4 regions of the Proteus mirabilis HI4320 genome follow, and region 2 is predicted to be linked to each of the others. Evidence: predicted binding sites of a transcription regulator. Region 2 holds the regulator's gene; each other region holds the start of a gene.
What was found. The regulator PurR, encoded in region 2, represses purine synthesis genes. The targets are predictions, from matches to a motif close to CANGCAAACGTTTGCNTG.
Positions count from the first base shown of each region.

Region 1: a site for PurR is predicted at 1,522-1,539, ahead of PMI_RS17515 (NCS2 family permease). Genes of this name have one in related genera too.
Region 3: a site for PurR is predicted at 1,045-1,062, ahead of purH (bifunctional phosphoribosylaminoimidazolecarboxamide formyltransferase/IMP cyclohydrolase). Genes of this name have one in related genera too.
Region 4: a site for PurR is predicted at 1,576-1,593, ahead of gltS (sodium/glutamate symporter). Genes of this name have one in related genera too.

Region 1 covers NC_010554.1:3,842,779-3,845,998, reverse strand. Annotated here, with positions in the region: gene PMI_RS17520 (GNAT family N-acetyltransferase) at 1-10, opposite strand, end outside; gene PMI_RS17515 (NCS2 family permease) at 138-1,484, opposite strand; gene PMI_RS17510 (MFS transporter) at 2,255-3,220, opposite strand, start outside.
Region 2 covers NC_010554.1:1,473,401-1,476,620, reverse strand. Annotated here, with positions in the region: gene punC (purine nucleoside transporter PunC) at 1-92, opposite strand, end outside; gene punR (DNA-binding transcriptional activator PunR) at 212-1,114, shown strand; gene purR (HTH-type transcriptional repressor PurR) at 1,124-2,149, opposite strand; gene cydH (cytochrome bd-I oxidase subunit CydH) at 2,418-2,501, shown strand; gene sodB (superoxide dismutase [Fe]) at 2,636-3,214, opposite strand.
Region 3 covers NC_010554.1:3,037,034-3,040,253, forward strand. Annotated here, with positions in the region: rRNA gene PMI_RS13665 (16S ribosomal RNA) at 1-583, opposite strand, end outside; gene purH (bifunctional phosphoribosylaminoimidazolecarboxamide formyltransferase/IMP cyclohydrolase) at 1,201-2,790, shown strand; gene purD (phosphoribosylamine--glycine ligase) at 2,803-3,220, shown strand, end outside.
Region 4 covers NC_010554.1:3,145,810-3,149,029, forward strand. Annotated here, with positions in the region: gene recG (ATP-dependent DNA helicase RecG) at 1-79, shown strand, start outside; gene gltS (sodium/glutamate symporter) at 188-1,402, opposite strand; gene PMI_RS14175 (uracil-xanthine permease family protein) at 1,645-3,036, shown strand; gene PMI_RS14180 (hypothetical protein) at 3,177-3,220, shown strand, end outside.

The DNA of each region.
Region 1 (3,220 bases), 1.7 Mb from region 2:
TCTGATGCATTTATTTTACCAAAAAATTAACAATGAGTCTTAACCTCGACAATAGCGAATAAAACTAGATAAATAAATAGCAAAAAAGCGGAATAAAAATATATTCCGCTTTTTATGTTTAAACCTGATGATTTTAATTAAATTGCCCAGTGTCCGGCATAAAATGCCACTAAAGCAATAGCAATTAGAACTGTACCAATATTAAGTTTACGCCACTCACCGGCAAAAATACGGCCAATCACTAAACAGCCAAAACCCAACATAATGCCTGTAACAATATTACACGTTAATACGATAAATACCGCGCACACCATACCTGACATCGCATCGACAAAATCACTAAAATCTAACTTAGTGACATTACCTAACATCAATAAACCCACATACATTAATGCAGGGGCTGTCGCATAGGGGGGAACTAAATAAGATAGCGGTGATAAAAAGAGGATCAATAAAAAGAGAATACCGACCACAGTTGCGGTGAGCCCTGTTTTACCACCTGCTGCAGTACCCGCTGCGGACTCAACATATACTGCTGCAGGTGCTGCACCAATTGCCCCAGCAAATATACTGCTCACGGAATCAGAAGTTAACGCTTTACCACCATTGATAATTTGTCCTCGTTTATCAAGTAAATTAGCTTGTCCCGCCACTGCGCGAATGGTTCCTGTCGCATCAAAAATAGCCGTCATCACTAAAGCTAATACACTAGGTAAAACAAGTGGTTGTAATGCGCCTTTAATATCCATGGCAAATAATAGTGCAAGGCCCTCTTCGCCTAATTGTGGCATTTTAAAGAACCCTTGGTATTTCACGTTAGGATCAAAAATCAATCCAATAATCGAAATCGCAATAATGACTAATAACACACCACCGGGGACTTTACGTTTTTCTAGACCAAAAATAGCAGCAAGACCGGCCAATGACATTAATACTGAAAAAGAAGTAAATTCTCCCATCGCAACAGGTAATCCGGCTAATGGATTTTTCACCACTAACCCAACACTATTGGCTGCGATCAAAAGTAAAAATAGCCCGATACCAATACCGGCGCCATGAGCGATACCAATCGGAATATTTTTTAAGATCCACGTTCTGATCCCTGTTAAAGAAAATAGGGTAAATAGGCACCCCATCAAAAACACCGCCCCCAAAGCAACAGGTACAGAGATATGTTGACCAAGTACCAAACTAAAGGCGGTAAATGCCGTTAATGAAATGGCACAACCAATCGCCATAGGTAGATTTGCCCACAATCCCATTAACAGAGAACCAAATCCTGCCACTAAACAGGTTGCGATAAATACCGCCGTGTGGGGGAACCCCGCTTGCCCTAGCATACTGGGTACGACAATAACGGAATAGACCATCGCCAAAAAGGTTGTTAAACCGGCGATCATCTCTTTACGAACCGTAGTGCCTCGGGCGGTAAGCTTAAAATAATTATCCAGTTTACCTGTGGTTGCTGATTGATTAGCAGACATTACATTCCTCTGACATAAAAAACAGTTCACCCTCCCCAACGAAAACGATTACGTCTAAAATTATTATCACCTCCAATGGTAAAAAAATCATCAGAGGAGTGAAAAAGCAAACGTTTGTTTATTAATGTGGATAGAGTGAGAGAATTTGACGCAAACGATTATCTGGTGCTTTTAGGGTAAGAATCAAGAAAAAAAATACTTTTTTAGCAAAAATGTCATAAAAAGACATTCTAGTGTTCGCAGAAAAAAGAAAAGAGGAGAATAGTGATATATTTCTCCTCTGGTTAAACTGTTTTAGCAACGCTATCACCCTAAAAGGTGAAGCGTACTTATAATCAACTGTTTTTATTAATATCATTGATGTTTATATTAATAATGCTTGGTTTGATACTATAAATATTAATTAAATATTTCTTATGTTTTTATCATTTTTGAACTTACTGTTTTAACAGCATCTTCCCTTGTTTGGCGATAATATTGACTCAGTATTCATCACACTCTGCTTGAAAAACATACACCTCCTTGTGATAAAACTAGATGAAAATAGTGCCATTTGGCAAATCTTTCTTATTTCATTTTATTATTTCTGGATTATTCTTAATAAATCACCAATAAAAACCTTTGAATAGTATGTATCGCATTGATTATTAAAATAAAGATAATAAAAGAAAAAATAATTGAATGGGTGATAAAACAGCAGGAAATTATTGTCTAATTTAATGAAAATAGCGCCCTCTTTTACCTACAATAAGGTAAAAAAGAGCATGCAATTATGATGTATGACGATTTAGAGTGTCGACATGCAAGTTAAAGCGATCCATCGTCGAAACTAAAAATAATCCCGTCATAACCACCAATAAAAAAGGTAACGCAGATGGAGAGATTTCAGACATAGCACCGGCTAAAATGGGACCAGAAAGATTACCAATGCCCCATAACATCGCCGCTGAAGCATTTGCTATCATCAGATCATTTCCTGAAAAGTATTGCCCAATTTGTACCAATGCAATGGTATAAATGGCTCCCGCCGTTGCACCAAGCACTAATAATAGTGGCCAAATAACTAAAGTATGTGGCATAGCAATGGGCAATAATAAGCTTGCTAATAATGTAATGACACCACAAATTCGGTATAGCCGTGTTCTATTCATATGATCAGCAAGCCAACCAAATGGCATTTGCATTATGGCATCTCCCGCCAAAATAGCACTGATCATCATCGCGGCAATCGCTTCACTATGACCAACACTTAGCCCATAAATAGGGAACATAGACAACACTGTGCCATCAAAAAATGCAAAAAAGATAATGCCACCACATATCGCAGGCGCCACTTTAATAAAACGAAGAATAGAAAAGTGCGACTCTTCTGAGTCTTTAGCTAATTTATCGCCCACTTTCTGATCCATCATTAAAAATAGCACGATAGAGATAATATGAAGCAGTACGCTGATTAAGATCGGTGTTTTATCAGCAACGCCATATAACGCAATAATTGAAGGGCCTAACAACTGGCTGATAGTAAACACGGTCGTATAAATCGCTAAAATACGACCTCGCTTATTATCCGCTACAAGTTCATTGATCCATGTCTCCCCCAAACAGATCATCACACCACTGGCAATCCCGGTGATTAGTCGTAATGGGAACAGGAATTCTAATGGCAAACTCCCCATTAAAGGCAATAGACTAATGGCTGATATAATCGTTGCTAATAACATCGCTAAACGTTTACC
Region 2 (3,220 bases):
TCGATAGCTAAATAGCCCAGCATACTAAGGCAGGCGAGATACACCATAAAGAGAGAAGGTGTTTTTGATTGTGTGGAATTCTTTAAAGTCATTTTAATTTTCTATGTTATGTGATGTAAAACATTTTATATATTGTAGCTAAGAGTGATTTTACTTGTGAAACGGGAATATTTGGTTAATGCTGTGAAAAAAATTCAAAGGAATAAATATTATGTGGTCAGAATACTCGCTAGAGGTCGTTGATGCTGTCGCTAGAACGGGGAGTTTTAGCTCAGCCGCTCAAGAATTGCACAGAGTACCCTCCGCGGTGAGTTACACCGTGAGACAATTAGAAGAATGGCTTGCCGTTCCTTTGTTTGAACGCCGGCATCGTGATGTTGAATTAACCGATGCGGGTAAGATCTTTATTAAAGAAGCCCGTTCTGTTATCAAAAAAATGAATGACACTCGCCATATGTGCCAGCAAGTCTCAAATGGCTGGCGGGGGCAGTTTAGCATTGCCGTGGATGGTATTGTCAAACCGGCTAGAACACAGCAACTTATTCTGGACTTTTATCGCCATTTTCCTGATATCGAACTCTATGTTTATCCTGAAGTTTTTAACGGTGTCTGGGATTCATTAGTGAACGGGCGTGTTGATTTGGCTATTGGTGCCACTAGAGCTTCACCTATTGGTGAACGTTATAGTTTTAAAGATATGGGCTTTATGCCGTGGCGATGTGTGTGTCATGCTGATCATCCTCTTGCAAGCGCGGCACATCCATTAACCGATGATGAACTACGGCCTTATCCTAGTTTATGTTTAGAAGATACCTCACGTAGTTTACCAAAACGAGATACTTGGGCATTAAATAATCAGCGCCGAATGATAGTACCTTCATGGGATATGGGGCTTGAGTGTTTATTAGCAGGATTATGTGTTGGTATGGTGCCTTGGCACCGAGCGGAGCCATTAATCGAACAAGGTAAGTTGGTTACCCTTACCTTAGCACAACCCTTGCCAGACAGTCCGTGCTGTCTAACATGGGTTGATAAAAGCGAATCGCCGGCATTAACTTGGCTATTAGATTATCTAGGCGATAGCCAAACCTTAAATGAGGAATGGCTTCGTTAATGAAGGAGATCAGCGGCGATAATCAATAAATGGACCATCGGCAACAGAGCGACGTTCTACTAGGCGCGGGTGTACTTCGATAGTTTGTGCATCCTCGCGTTTATTCACAATACGGTCGAGTAACATGGAAAAAGCCATTTGTCCTAAACGCTCTTTCGGCTGGTGAACCGTGGTTAAAGCTGGTGTGAAATAGCGTGCATTACGGATATTGTCGTAGCCGACAATGGAAATATCGGCAGGAACACGTAATCCTAACTCATCAGCTGCACATATTGCTCCCATCGCCATAACATCACCGCCACAAAATACGGCAGTAGGGCGTTGCTTTTGATTGAGCATTTGGGTCATGGCTTTGTAACCAGATTCAGGTTCAAAGTCACCTTGTACAATCCACTCTTCTTTTACCGTAATTTTCGCTTCTTCCATGGCTTTTAAAAAGCCCTGTAAACGACCGCCTCCGGTATTTCGCTCTAGAGGGCCGGGGATAATACCAATATCACGATGACCTCGTTCAATAAGATAACGACCGGCTATATAGCCACCATGGAATGCGTTATCAATAATGGTATCAGTAAAGTCACCGCGGGCTTTTCCCCAGTCCATTACGACCATCGGAATATTACGATAACCTTCTAAGAGAGAAAGAAGATGATCGGGATATTCTGAACACATGACTAATAAACCATCAACACGTTTTTGTGCCAACATAGCTAAATAAGCTTTTTGTTTATCAAGATTATTATGTGAATTACATAAAATTAGCGTGTAGCCTTTGCTATAACAACTATTTTCAACAGCTTCAATCACTTCAGCAAAGTAAGGTGCTTCACTGGACGTGGCTAATAAACCAATAGATTTAGTGTGATTGACTTTTAAACTACGTGCGACAGCACTCGGCGAATAATTTAATTCTTTTATCGCAGCCCAAACTGCCGCTCTTGTGTTCTCAGCAACAAAACGAGTTTTGTTGATCACATGAGAAACAGTCGTGGTTGATACGCCTGCGCGTTTTGCCACGTCTTTTATTGTTGCCATGGTGTGGAAAACTCCTGACCTTCATTGGTCTCTTTTAATTCATTTTATGGTTTAACTGCCAGTATAGTCATATATAGGGCAAACACTGGCAATAATTTAGCGATTAGCTGTGAATTTTGTATGATCTAGCTCAAAAGTGAAAGTATTAATCAATGTTATAAATTGTGCTCTAGTCGCTATTTTAGCAAAACTTGATATGTAATAATAATTAACCATGACAAGATTATGGTTTAATCTGAGTATTATAATCATTTTGAGGGAGAAATAGATGGATACGGATCTGAAATTTGGTTTAAGTACCGCAGTAGCAGCACTGGTTATGATCGTAATATATGCAAGTTTATTGTTTTGATTGTTAATTGCTAATTATTTACTTAAATTTTAGCTATCCAAAGTGAGCAATCAAATATATCAATATAACAAAGGGCACTAGGCCCTTTGTTATTAGATTATCAAAAATGGTTTTCCCATCTCTGAAACAGTCAATTAAGCAAGATTTGCTTCAACAAATGACCAGTTAACCAGTGCCCAGAACTCTTCTAAGTATTTCACACGTGCATTACGATAGTCGATGTAGTAAGCGTGCTCCCAGACGTCAACAGTTAACAGTGGTTTATCTTCGCCAGAAACAGGTGTTGCAGCGTTAGATGTATTAACAATGGCTAATGAGCCATCTGCTTTTTTCACTAACCAAGTCCAACCTGAACCAAAGTTTTTTGCAGCTGCATCATTAAATTGTTTTTTGAACTCTTCAAAAGAGCCAAACGCTTTATTGATTGCTTCTGCAATTTTACCTGTTGGTGCACCGCCTGCGTTTGGTGCTAAGCAATTCCAGTAGAATGTATGGTTCCAAACTTGAGCAGCATTATTGAAAATACCACCTTCAGTAGTTTTGATGAGCTCTTCTAAAGATTTATTTTCTAAATCAGTACCTTTAACCAAGTTATTTAAGTTGGTTACGTAAGTTTGGTGGTGTTTGCCGTAGTGGTATTCTAATGTTTCTTTAGAGATATGTGGCTCAAGAGCATCTAACGCATAAGGTAATTTTGGTAATTCGAAAGACATTGCGTA
Region 3 (3,220 bases), 1.6 Mb from region 2:
TGCGTGCGCTTTACGCCCAGTAATTCCGATTAACGCTTGCACCCTCCGTATTACCGCGGCTGCTGGCACGGAGTTAGCCGGTGCTTCTTCTGCGGGTAACGTCAATTGACAAGGGTATTAACCTTATCACCTTCCTCCCCGCTGAAAGTACTTTACAACCCTAAGGCCTTCTTCATACACGCGGCATGGCTGCATCAGGCTTGCGCCCATTGTGCAATATTCCCCACTGCTGCCTCCCGTAGGAGTCTGGGCCGTGTCTCAGTCCCAGTGTGGCTGATCATCCTCTCAGACCAGCTAGAGATCGTCGCCTAGGTGAGCCTTTACCCCACCTACTAGCTAATCCCATATGGGTTCATCCGATAGTGCAAGGTCCGAAGAGCCCCTGCTTTGGTCCGTAGACATTATGCGGTATTAGCCACCGTTTCCAGTAGTTATCCCCCTCTATCGGGCAGATCCCCATACATTACTCACCCGTCCGCCGCTCGTCAGCAAGAAAGCAAGCTTTCTCCTGTTACCGCTCGACTTGCATGTGTTAGGCCTGCCGCCAGCGTTCAATCTGAGCCATGATCAAACTCTTCAATTAAAAGTGTTTGATGCTCAAAGAAATCGAAAACTTAGCTTATTCATTATATGAATTAACTTGTTAGTCACTCTTCAAGACTTGATACATCTAATTTTTTAGAAGATATCGTCTCTGCGAGTGCCCACACAGATTGTCTGATAATTTGTTAAAGAGCAGTGCAACTGTCGCTGCCGTTTCCGGTCTTCTGCGTTGTTGCGAGGAGGTGCATTCTACATCTTCCTCATTCAGTGTCAAGCGCTAATTTATTAGGCTTTTCACTTTTTATTTTGTTCTCTCAGCCAGTTCGCTTAGCGCCCTGTGCCGTGACAACGAGGACGCATTATAGGGAGTTTTCTGAGGCTGGCAATAGTTTTTTTAAGAAAAAAATTCGTTTGCTTAATTCCACAGCAAAACCCTTAGTTATACGCAGTTATCAACAATTTTATCCACAAGCCATCTTTTCCCACAAATTTAGCATGTCAAACGCAAACGTTTGCGTTATTATAATACCCAAATGAGTGAGATTGATTTTGTCTTCATCTTCTGAAATGTTAGTGGTGCAAACACAATTTCACTGTATCAACGTGACTTTTCATCACAATGACTACTGTTATACAAAAACCCAAGGGATAAAACTCATGCAACACCTTCGTCCTATCCGCCGTGCTCTTTTAAGTGTGTCTGATAAAGCAGGTATTTTAGAATTTGCGAAAGCGCTTGTAGAAAGAAATGTAGAACTTTTATCAACAGGAGGGACAGCGCGTCTATTAGCAGAAGCTGGCTTACCCGTTATAGAAGTCTCTGACTACACCGGTTTTCCAGAAATGATGGATGGTCGTGTAAAAACACTTCACCCTAAAGTACATGGTGGTATTTTAGGACGTCGTGGACAAGATGATACCATTATGGAGGAACATGATATTCGTCCTATCGACATGGTTGTTGTCAATCTTTATCCCTTCGCTAAAACAGTAGCCCATCCCGATTGCTCATTAGCAGATGCTGTTGAGAATATTGATATTGGTGGTCCTACCATGGTTCGTTCCGCAGCAAAGAACCATAAAGACGTCACCATTGTGGTTAATAGCAATGACTATGAAAAAGTGATTGAAGAAATGGACAATCACCAAAACAGTCTGACTTTAGATACACGTTTTGATTTAGCCATTAAAGCCTTTGAGCATACCGCAGCTTATGACAGTATGATTGCGAACTACTTTGGCCAAAAAGTTGCACCTTATTATGGTGATACTTCACAACCATCAGGAACCTTCCCTCGTACCTTAAATCTTAACTATATAAAGAAACAAGATATGCGTTATGGTGAGAATGCTCATCAGCAAGCGGCTTTCTATATAGAAGAGAATATTGAAGAAGCCTCTATCGCAACAGCAAATCAATTACAAGGTAAGGCACTCTCTTATAACAATATTGCCGATACTGATGCTGCATTGGAATGCGTGAAATCATTTTCCGAACCAGCTTGTGTTATCGTGAAACATGCAAACCCTTGTGGCGTTGCTATTGCGGACACTCTCACACAAGCATATGACAATGCATTTAAAACTGATCCAACTTCTGCATTTGGCGGTATTATCGCTTTCAATAGAAGCTTAGATGCAAAAACAGCAAGTGCCGTTATAGAGCGTCAATTTGTCGAAGTCATTATCGCGCCTTCTATTAATGAAGATGCTCTACCTATTTTAGCAACCAAACCTAATGTTCGTGTATTAGCCTGTGGTGAATGGCAAGAAGCTAAACCTGCACTTGATTTCAAACGGGTTAACGGAGGCTTATTAGTACAAGATCGTGATTTAGGTATGGTTAAAGAAGAAAACCTAAGGGTTGTCACGCAACGCCAGCCTAGTGAACGAGAATGGAAAGATGCGCTATTTTGCTGGAAAGTTGCAAAATTTGTGAAATCCAACGCAATTGTGTATGCCAAAAATGACATGACGATTGGCATTGGTGCGGGCCAAATGAGCCGAGTCTATTCTGCTAAAATAGCAGGGATTAAAGCGGCTGATGAAGGTTTAGAAGTGGCAGGTTGCGCCATGGCATCTGATGCATTCTTTCCCTTTAGAGATGGTATTGATGCGGCAGCTATGGCCGGTGTAACTTGTGTTATTCAGCCAGGTGGTTCTATTCGTGATGATGAAGTAATTGCAGCAGCTAATGAACACAATATCGCGATGATTTTTACTAACATGCGTCATTTTCGCCATTAATAAGGGATTGCTATGAAAATTTTAATTATTGGTAATGGTGGTCGTGAACATGCACTAGCTTGGAAAGCAGCGCAATCGCCTTTAGCAACCCAAGTGTTTGTTGCCCCCGGTAATGCAGGAACAGCATTAGAACATGGCGTACAAAACGTTGATATTAGTGCCACTGATATTGCCGCATTAGTTGCATTTGCCCAGCAAAATCACATTGATTTAACCATTGTGGGGCCTGAGGCACCATTGGTAATTGGTGTAGTAGATGCGTTCAAACAAGCGGGACTGATGATTTTTGGCCCCACCAAAGGTGCGGCACAACTAGAAGGTTCGAAAGCATTTACAAAAGATTTTTTAGCCCGCCATCATATCCCAACGGCAGCTTATCAAAACTTTACTGAAATAGCGCCTGCACTTGAATATCTCCATAAAGTTGGCA
Region 4 (3,220 bases), 1.7 Mb from region 2:
ACATCAACATTATCCTAAGCATTCGCAAGCGTTAATCGAACGCTGGCTACCTGCAAAGACCCAATATAGCCAAGCTTAAACGACACCGTTTAAATGGCTTAGAGCACACTTGAGGGCTTAATACTGTAATAAAAAACGGCACAGACTTACCTGTGCCGTTCTCATTCGAACTAGATGAACACTGTCATCACCCTGCTATAGGCGTAAAGAATGGTAGCATCAGATACAATTTGATCACTATCGCATTCACTATATCAATAAAGAATGCACCGACCATCGGAACAACTAAGAATGCAAGATGAGAAGGACCAAAACGATCTGTCACAGCTTGCATATTAGCGATAGCCGTTGGCGTAGCGCCTAAACCGAAACCACAGTGACCCGCTGCCAAAATTGCCGCATCATAATTTTTACCCATAACACGAAAAGTGACAAAAATTGCATACAATGCCATTACTGCCGCTTGAACACCGAGAATAACCAACATAGGTATTGCCAGTGATGCCAGCTCCCATAATTTTAAGCTCATCAGCGCCATCGCTAAAAATAACGATAAGCTAACGTTACCTAAAACAGAAACGGCTCTATCAAATACACGATAAAAACCGAGCATTGATAGACTATTACTTAAAATAACGCCAATGAACAGTACACACACAAAGGTAGGTAATGAGAAAGCCGTACCTTCTAGTAACTGAGATAAGAAAGTCCCTGCCATTAAACAGATAGAGATCATCGCAATGGTTTCCAATAACACCATTGAAGTGATCATTCTCCCCGTAGCGGGTTTCTCAAAGGCTGTAGGCATTTCATGATCATCACTGCCTGCGCCAGGGGTTGGAATGTTACGAATTAAATAACGCGCAACAGGGCCACCAATTAATCCACCTAACACTAAACCAAAGGTTGCACAAGCCATAGCCACTTCAGAGGCACTCATAAAGCCGTAGCTTTCAACGAATGTTTTCCCCCAAGCGGCACCCGTTCCATGACCACCTGATAAGGTGATAGAACCGGCTAATAATCCCATAAGAGGATCAAGGCCTAGCATTTCTGCTAATGCAATACCTACTGTGTTTTGAACTAAAAGTAATCCAACGACCACAAACACAAAAATAAATAGCGCTTTTCCTCCCGCTTTTAAGCTGGCAAGGTTCGCGTTTAAACCAATTGTTGCAAAAAAAGCGAGCATCAGTGGATCTTTTAAGGAGAGATCAAAGCTAATTTCCCAGTCCATAAATGATTTTAATGCAAGTAAAAGAGCTGCAACAAGTAACCCACCTGCAACGGGTTCTGGGATCGTATACCGTTCTAAAAAAGGAACAGATTTCACTAACTTACGTCCGAGTAAAAGAACCAAAGTGGCCGCGACTAGCGTGCCATAAACATCGAGATGATACATTTATGTACCCCGTCTTATTTGTTAATTTTGTATAAAAAAACTACGACGCTAAGTTCATCCATGAACAACGCCAAAAGCAGGTATACCCCGATTAGAAAAAAAAACGACGATAAACACAAGTTAAAACATATAAAAATGTGAGCGCCTCTTATGCATTTTGATAACATCAATTTTACGCAAACGATTGCTTTTGTGGCGCAGATCATTAAAATACGCTTTTTGCCAGATAAGAAATTCACATCATGGTTACTTCAGAAAATCGTAATTTGTCACAAAGTAGTCAGATTTCGCCCCAAAAAACGAGTGAACTTTTATTCGCTTTAGAAGAAAAGCCCCCATTACTACAAACACTATTTGCGGCTTGTCAGCATCTATTAGCCATGTTTGTCGCCGTAATAACCCCTGCTATCTTAATTTGCCAAGCATTAGGGTTACCTGCACATGACACTCAACGCATTATCAGCATGTCATTATTCGCCTCAGGTATTGCATCACTGATCCAAATTCGAGCTTGGGGTCCCGTAGGTTCAGGTTTATTATCAATTCAAGGCACCAGTTTTAATTTTGTGGCTCCTCTGATTATGGGGGGGTTGGCATTAAAAAATGGTGGCGCGGATATTCCAACAATGATGGCGGCTCTATTTGGCACTTTAATGGTTGCTTCACTTACCGAAGTGCTATTATCGCGTTTTTTACATTTAGCTCGCCGGATTATCACACCATTGGTATCAGGAATTGTGGTGATGATTATCGGCCTTTCTTTAATTCAAGTTGGGCTTACTTCTATTGGTGGTGGTTACGCCGCTATTGAAAGTAACACCTTTGGCTCACCTAAAAACCTTTTATTAGCGGGTTCGGTATTAGTGGTTATTATTTTACTTAACCGCCAAAGAAACCCTTATTTACGTGTCGCTTCTTTAGTGATTGCTATGGCTGTCGGTTATATTTTGGCATGGTGGCTAGATATGCTACCTACACCGCCTGAACAACAAGAAACACCGATTATCACCGTACCAGAACCTTTCTATTATGGCCTCTCATTTGATTGGCATTTACTTATCCCACTAATGCTGGTGTTTATGATCACCTCATTAGAAACCATTGGTGATATTACTGCCACCTCAGATGTTTCAGAACAACCCGTCAGTGGGCCACTTTATATGAAACGCATTAAAGGGGGCGTATTAGCAAATGGATTGAACTCTATGGTTTCTGCGTTTTTTAATACCTTTCCAAACTCCTGTTTTGGGCAAAATAACGGCGTTATTCAATTAACAGGTGTGGCAAGTCGCTATGTGGGCTATGTCGTAGCAGCCATGTTGATTATTTTAGGGTTATTTCCCTCTGTGGCAGAATTTGTACAACGAATTCCTGAACCTGTACTGGGAGGGGCAACGCTTGTTATGTTTGGTACTATCGCTGCATCTGGGGTGCGTATCGTCTCTAAAGAGGCGCTAAATCGTCGTGCTATTATGATCCTCGCCATCTCTTTGGCCGTAGGACTTGGGGTATCACAGCAACCTCAAATATTACAGTTTGCACCAGATTGGCTAAAAACATTACTGTCATCCGGTATTGCTGCAGGCGGTCTAACCGCTATTATTTTAAACCTGATTTTTCCACCCGAAAAATAATCATTAATAAACTTCCAAATAATAAAGCGCTATTTTCATAATCAAAAATAGCGCTTTATTTGTTGGTCTTTTTATAAAAGCATTGTCCTTTAAGTTACGGTAGATATTTATCTAATTACTTAAAAACAAAGGAGAATACAATGTTGACCCCAACTAAAAACTCTGCACTCGAATACTTAAAAAG